Regions from separate parts of the Chryseolinea soli genome, predicted to be linked through region 3. Evidence: riboswitches for the same ligand, from Rfam matches in the RefSeq annotation. Region 3 holds a riboswitch; each other region holds the start of a gene.
What was found. A riboswitch is a leader RNA that binds a small molecule or an ion and turns the genes downstream of it on or off. The one in region 3 is predicted to bind S-adenosylmethionine.
Positions count from the first base shown of each region.

Region 1: it holds a riboswitch for S-adenosylmethionine, as region 3 does, so the genes downstream of both, metH (methionine synthase) here and D4L85_RS04555 (phytanoyl-CoA dioxygenase family protein) in region 3, are expected to answer to the same signal.
Region 2: it holds a riboswitch for S-adenosylmethionine, as region 3 does, so the genes downstream of both, D4L85_RS34595 (hypothetical protein) here and D4L85_RS04555 (phytanoyl-CoA dioxygenase family protein) in region 3, are expected to answer to the same signal.

Region 1 is NZ_CP032382.1:4,880,809-4,883,079, reverse strand. Features, by position in the region: partial or broken gene metH (methionine synthase) at 1-1,239, opposite strand, end outside; SAM riboswitch class I at 1,278-1,403, opposite strand; gene D4L85_RS20675 (Ppx/GppA phosphatase family protein) at 1,465-2,271, shown strand, end outside.
Region 2 is NZ_CP032382.1:7,820,871-7,823,141, reverse strand. Features, by position in the region: gene D4L85_RS32590 (hypothetical protein) at 1-1,065, shown strand, start outside; SAM riboswitch class I at 1,221-1,330, shown strand; gene D4L85_RS34595 (hypothetical protein) at 1,459-1,929, shown strand.
Region 3 is NZ_CP032382.1:1,099,796-1,102,066, forward strand. Features, by position in the region: gene D4L85_RS04550 (ATP-grasp domain-containing protein) at 1-11, opposite strand, end outside; gene D4L85_RS04555 (phytanoyl-CoA dioxygenase family protein) at 244-1,092, opposite strand; SAM riboswitch class I at 1,428-1,532, opposite strand; gene D4L85_RS04560 (sterol desaturase family protein) at 1,640-2,271, opposite strand, start outside.

The DNA.
Region 1 (2,271 bases), 3.8 Mb from region 3:
CCGCGCGGAGCCCGTCACGTTGGTACGCTCGCCGATGTTAACGAAGTTCGATTCGGGGGTGATCTCGATGGCCTCCAGGCCACTTAACTTCAATTGATAATCCATAGACATGTTCTAAAATTTCGTGGGCCTGTGTGGCGTCTTAAAAGGGCTGTGCTTTACAGCGTTTCGTATAAGGATTCGTATTGTTCTATCTCTGTTGATCAAATCTTCCGGTTAGCTGGCCTCTTTCAGGCTTTCCTTTTTCCGTGGTGTATAGCGCGCGGCGATGGTGGCGATGCTGCGGATGTGATCCGGTGTGGAGCCACAGCAGCCGCCTACGATGTTCACCAATCCTTCTTTGAGGTATTCTTCCACTTCGGCGGCCATCTCCTCGGGCGTTTGGTCATAGTGCCCGAACTCGTTTGGCAGACCTGCGTTGGGATATGCGCTGACGAAGAAAGGAGCTTTCTCATCCAAAACCTGCAGGTAAGGACGCAAGGCGGCCGCCCCCATGGCGCAGTTTAGCCCGATGCTGAGCAAGGGCACGTGCGATACCGAGATGAGGAAAGCATCGGCCGTTTGGCCCGACAATATCCTGCCGCTGGCATCGGTGATGGTGCCGGAGACCATGACGGGGATCTTACGGCCCATCTCTTCAAATAGTTCCTGGATGGCAAACAACGCAGCCTTCACGTTGAGGGTGTCGGTTATGGTCTCCAGCAACAACAGGTCCACGCCGCCATCCATCAATCCTTTGGCTTGTTCCTTGAAGGCAGCGGCCAGTTGGTCGAAGGTGATGGCGCGGTAGCCGGGGTTGTTCACATCGGGCGACATAGACGCCAGCTTGGTGGTGGGGCCCATGGAGCCGGCCACAAAGCGCGGCTTGTGTGGTTCTTTTTGCGTGAACTCCACCGCCACTTCCTTGGCAATGCGGGCCGACTGGTAGTTGATCTCATAGACCAGGAATTCCAGGTGATAGTCAGCCTGGGCCACCCACGTGCTGCCGAAGGTATTGGTTTCGACGATATCGGAGCCCGCTTCAAAATACTGGCGGTGAATGTCTTTGATGATGTCGGGACGCGTGATGCTGAGCAAATCGTTGTTGCCCTTGAGGGGATGCGGGTGATCCTTGAGCTGTTCGTTGCGAAAGTCTTTCTCCTCCAGCTTGTGTCGTTGGATCATGGTGCCCATGGCGCCATCCAGGACCATGATGCGTTCTTTCAGAATGTCTTCGATGTTCATAAAGCCCTCCTTCATAGTTTGTTGTGCTATCCAGAGAGCCCGTGGAGTGGGTTTACTTATCTTTTCCCATCTGCCAGCTGGCGGATGGAATGGGATTTAGCACAACATTCCGGTTTCGATTTCGGAATAGGATGCTAAGACTTCTTCGGGCCCGTTCCCTCAGTCTTTCTGGATAAGCAGTGCAAAGAAAAACAATAAGTGCTTAAAATAAAAAGCCAATAGCTTAATTTTGAGCTGATAATGAAACTAGCAGCCATCGACATTGGTTCCAACGCCATCCGTTTTCAGGTATCCACGGTATTGGACAGTTCCCCCACCCTGCTTTTCAAGAAGCTGGAGTATGTGCGCTTCCCGCTCCGTCTTGGTCACGACGTGTTCACTACCGGCCGTATCAGCGACAAGAGCATTGGCAAGTTCAAGAAGCTGATGACGGCCTTCAAGCTGCTGGTGGACTTATACGAAGTGGACGATTATATGTTTTGTGCGACGTCGGCCATGCGCGAATCGGAGAATGGCGCTGAGCTTGTGCACCAGGTGGCCAACGAGTTGGGCGTGATGATCCACATCATCGACGGGAACCGCGAGGCCGAGCTCATCAACCGCGCCATACATTCGTTCCTCACCGAGAAGACGTATCTGCACATCGATGTGGGCGGTGGTAGCACGGAGTTGAACCTCTATGTGAAAGGCAAAAAGATCAAGACCCGTTCGTTCAAGATCGGTTCGGTGCGCGTGCTGGAACGCAACGACTCGCCGGTGATGTGGGAAGACATGGAGCACTGGGTGAAGGAGCACATCAAGAAATCGTTTGGCAAGGTGACTGCCGTAGGTACGGGGGGTAACATCAGCAAGATCTTCGAGTTGGCCAAGATGAAGCCCGGCAAAACCATCTCGCGTCAAAAAGTAAAAGACATCCGTGACATGATCGAGGGTTTTTCATTGGAGGAACGCATCTACAAACTGCAGATGAACCCCGACCGCGCCGATGTGATCATTCCCGCCAGCCGCATCTACATTCAAGTGATGGAGTGGGCCAATGCATCGTCT
Region 2 (2,271 bases), 1.5 Mb from region 3:
GAACTTGGCCTGCCTGCTGTGGGGGGCACCTCGCTGGGCAAGATCGATGGACTGAACAAGATCAGCGGCGTGGACCTTCCTCAAACCGGAGGACTGGGAAGCATCCAAGACGCCGCCAAAGTGGGCGAGTTGCAGAACGTGACGAGCCAAATGGGTGAAGTGTCGAAGGTGACTGGCCAGGCCGGTGAGTATGCTACCCAATTGAAGGAAGTAAAGGCTGTGGCCGGCGGCGACTTGAGCAACACCGCGGAATTGTCGAAGACCGCCGAGACAAAGGCCGCAGAGCTGTCGGGTATAAAAGATCTCGAAGGACAAACGAAGGCACTCGACCAATACAAAGATATGGCAGGCAAGGCCGGCGACCCCGACGCCATGAAAGAAGAGGCCGTTACCAAAGTGAAACAGGTAGCCGTGAACCATTTCGCCGGCAAGGAGAAGCAACTCCAGGAGGCCATGGATATGGTGTCCAAATACAAACAGAAATACGGCAGCCTGAACAGCCTCAGCGACATTCCCAAAAAGCGCCCGAACGAAATGCGTGGCAAACCCTGGTATGAGCGCGTGCTCCCCGGCATTGCCATGCAAATGCAAAAGAAGGGTGAGGACTTGATGGTAGATTTCAATCCGTATGCAGGCTACCGCTTCACCGGTCGTATCACGGCCGGCGCGGGGTGGAACCAACGGGTTGCCTACAACACCAAACGAAATTACTTCGATCACTCCGCCCGCGTATATGGTCCGCGCGTCTATGGCGAGTTCAAACTCTGGAAAGGATTTTCTCCCCGCCTCGAAGTGGAGACCATGAACACCTTTGTGCCGCCCCTGACACGCGTTGCCATTCCCGATGCGGGCAGCCGCGAGTGGGTGTGGGGTGTGTTCACGGGGATGAAGAAGGAATATCGCTTCATCAAAAATGTGAAGGGCACAGCCTTGATCATGGTGCGCCTTTTCGATCCCCATCACAAAAGTCCCTATGCCGATGTGCTGAATGTGCGTTTTGGATTTGAGTTCCCCATCAAGAAAAAGCCAAAGACCGCGAAGGAAGCGAAGCCCTCAAAATCGTAAGCCCAACAAAAAAGTCGACTGCTTTCCAGGTTTTTAAAGCGCGTTCGTTTTTGTAACATACTGATAAATAGCCCTTTTGGGACGCGGAAAAATAATTTTTAAATAATTCCACAAACTCTATTGACTTAATAGATTTATAGCCTACATTTGTTTCATATTTATAAAGAATAGGGGAGAGAGCAGACTCGTTGAACCTATTGCAACCTCGCCTCATCACCGGGGAAAAGGTGCTAAATTCTGCCTAAATGATTAGGGAATATAAATAAGTACAAAAGCCATGAAAAACATTCAAAATCTCTCCTTCCTCTCACAAACGTGTTGTTGCTGTTGTTGACGGCCAGTCCACCTCCGCTTTATTCAATCGATTCACAACAACAAAAAAATCTTACGACCATGTCACAGACCGCATCGGTATTGTCATCCGAACAATCTTTGTATATCTCCACAGCAGAAGTTTCTTTTGCTCCTGCTAAACGTGTTGAAGCCGTTTCAACAAACCTGAATTTCGTTTTCGAAGAGAATGGTTTTTATATTCCCTCGACCGCCTTTGGGTACAACGACCGGGTGAGCCTGGCCTTTCAGGTGAAAGAAGCGTTTGCCGCCCACTTTATTTTGATCAAGGGGTTGATAGAATTCAACCGCTCCAAGGAGCTGAAGTTTGTGTTTAACCGCGATGAAAGATCTTTCGAGATCGATCTTGAAGCCGCACAACTTGACACGTTGAATACTTTCCTGGCCCATATCCACGCATTGCTTCAAAAAGAAATTCAATTCAAAGCCGTGTTGAAGAAAGTGATCGCCTTCGAAAATCACTACAAAGCACTTCGCGATGAAGTGTATGCCGAGCAACAAGCCGTGATCTAGCCCGGCTGAAGTTTCCAACTCTTTCTTATGGATGTTGATACCGGTGACGGCGAGGCGATCACCCGAATGTCCATGTTCTATTCTTCAATTTTCACCTTCCTATGCTAAATCTCGGCGGGCAAGCAAAGTCAACGCAGAAAGAAACTTTTGCTTGCCCGCCGAAGCTTTAGCGTAGGAGGGCCTTTTCTTTGCTCGCCGAAGCTTTAGCGAAGGTGAGGCGATTCAACATGAGTTCCGAGCCAACACGCTCCATTGACACCCTATCCTGAACATTTGTAAATAAATAAGTGTAAATGATACATTTTATCAAATGTATTTTTAAATTCGAGATCGTATTCAAAA
Region 3 (2,271 bases):
GTGCTAAACATTAGGGCGACGGTTTAGTGAATAAAAAATTAAAACTTAAAAGCGGCGCGGTCGCGCCATGGTGGTAGGTGGTGTATTAACAACAACAGGGTGTCAGGATCAAGCCCTTGACACGGTGACTCCTATTTTGATTTGGTTTTATACCGACTGACATTCTTTGTCTCTGATTATTTCTAAAACAAACTTTAGTAAAAAGTGAGCGTTGCCCATGTTGCCACCGGCAACGCCCTATCATCAGGCTGCTTTGCGAAAAGCAGGGATCAGTTTCTTATGTTTTTTCGTGCTCACAAACGGAAGCAGGTGCAAATACAAAGGCGTCGAGCTCTTCTCGGTTTTGGGTTGATATTTTCCGACGATCATCGGGATATACATCACGCGACGGCGGCTTGCTTCACCGGTCACCGGCGAGGGTGCCACGCGGTGCCATATTCTTCCGTCGTGGATGACGAGGTCGCCGGCTTTGGCCTCCACCAGCACTTCCTTTTCGTCGGCGTAGTTGTTCACGAAATATTTTTTGCGGAACAACAAGTCCCACAGGCCTTGTTTGTGTGTGCCGGGCAGAATGCGCAGGCCACCTTTTTGCGCGGTGGAGTCATCGAGATAGAAACCGATGTTCAGCATGGGGGCCACTTTCTTGCCGTAGAAAATGTCGCGGGCGCTGTCGGTGTGCCAGCCCATGTGGAAGAAGTTGCTGCCTTCCGTGTTCACATAGTGATTGAACACCACACCGTCTTTTTCCTCCAAGCCCAGGCGCGCGCCCTTGGGCATGAGGGCCTTTAAGGCTTCCAGGTTGGGATGCGCGGCAAACCGGCGCACGGCTTCACTGTGTTGATTGGTGAAGGCAAAACGCTGCACGATTTTCTTTCCATTCTCGTCCACGCCATATTTGATCGGTATGCCATTCACCTTCTCCACGCCGCCGGCCACCCACTGCCGCTGCACTTCTTCCGTGGAGCGAATGATCTCCTGCACGGTGTCCTGTGAAGCATAGTTTTCAAAATGAATAAAGCCGTTCTCCTGGAAGAATTTAATTTGCTCTTGCGTAAGTGCGCCCTGAAATGTGAATTTTTTATACGTTGACATGATGATTTCGAATTTTGGTGGTTAAAAACTTAGACGGATGAATTGAGTTTGTATTTATGAACAGATGAGAAGCCTGGTATGCTTAGCATCGATAAGGATACACGAATAGGGCGCGTTTCATGGCGACAGTGTTTTAAAAAGGTTGATGATGGAATTAAGACGTCGGAATCCAGCGCCGCGATCTACCCGGCGGCCATTTCAAAAAAGAAAAAGGGAAATTCCGGAAGATGGCTCAGCAACAACAGCAGGAACAATACGTGCGTTGCATGGAAGATGACGATGCTGAAGGATGAGGATGCACGTTGTGCGAAAGTTGTGTTGTGTTCATGTTCTTCATTTTATATACCCATATTGTTTTCGGGCAGGATGTAGCACTTATTCCTTTCAGAAAGTTGCTAGAGGTTCACAGAGCCTGTTCTCTCCCCTCTTCTTTATAAATGATCGACTTGGTTTGTTTTAATCTCTACCAAATCGATAGACAAACCTAATCTAAAATACAAAACGATGCAAGTCTTATGAAGGTTTCTTTATTTCCAGATTATTTTTTTCAACCCTGTCCATACACCAGGCGCAGATACCACTTCTGCATCGGCCACAACATTGCCAGGCTGACCACCAGCACGCCAGACAAAAGTTCCGGGCGCTCTATTAAATAAGACACATACGTCACCAACACCAGCATGCGCAGGTATTCCAGGTAATAGATCCACCGGCGTTGCTCCAGCAATGCCCCGCAGTTGACCAGTGTGATCAAAATAAAAAACGCACCCACCACTTTTTCCAACGGTTGCGTCTGTTGATAGAACAGCGTGATCAGGAAAAGCACCGCTACCGCCAACCCCAACTGAATGACCAGGTACACCTTAAACCGCACCAACGCATTGGCCTGGCGCCGGTCTGGGATGAAACGTTCCTCCAACAAAGGCCTGATATTTTGGTCCAACACTTCGGGCCTGCCGAAAACGATCCTCAGTTTGTTGCCGATGCCGCTTACTTGTTTTGTCGCGTAGAGGATCTCTAAAAAATAATGAAAGTGTTGCCAGATAAAACTATAGCTCTTCAGGGGATGCGTGAGGCCATAAACCGGCTGCTCTTCTTCTTTTTGAAAGGTGCCAAACAGTTTGTCCCAAAACACAAACAGGTCGCCGTAGTTTTTATTCAGGTATTTTTCATTGGAAG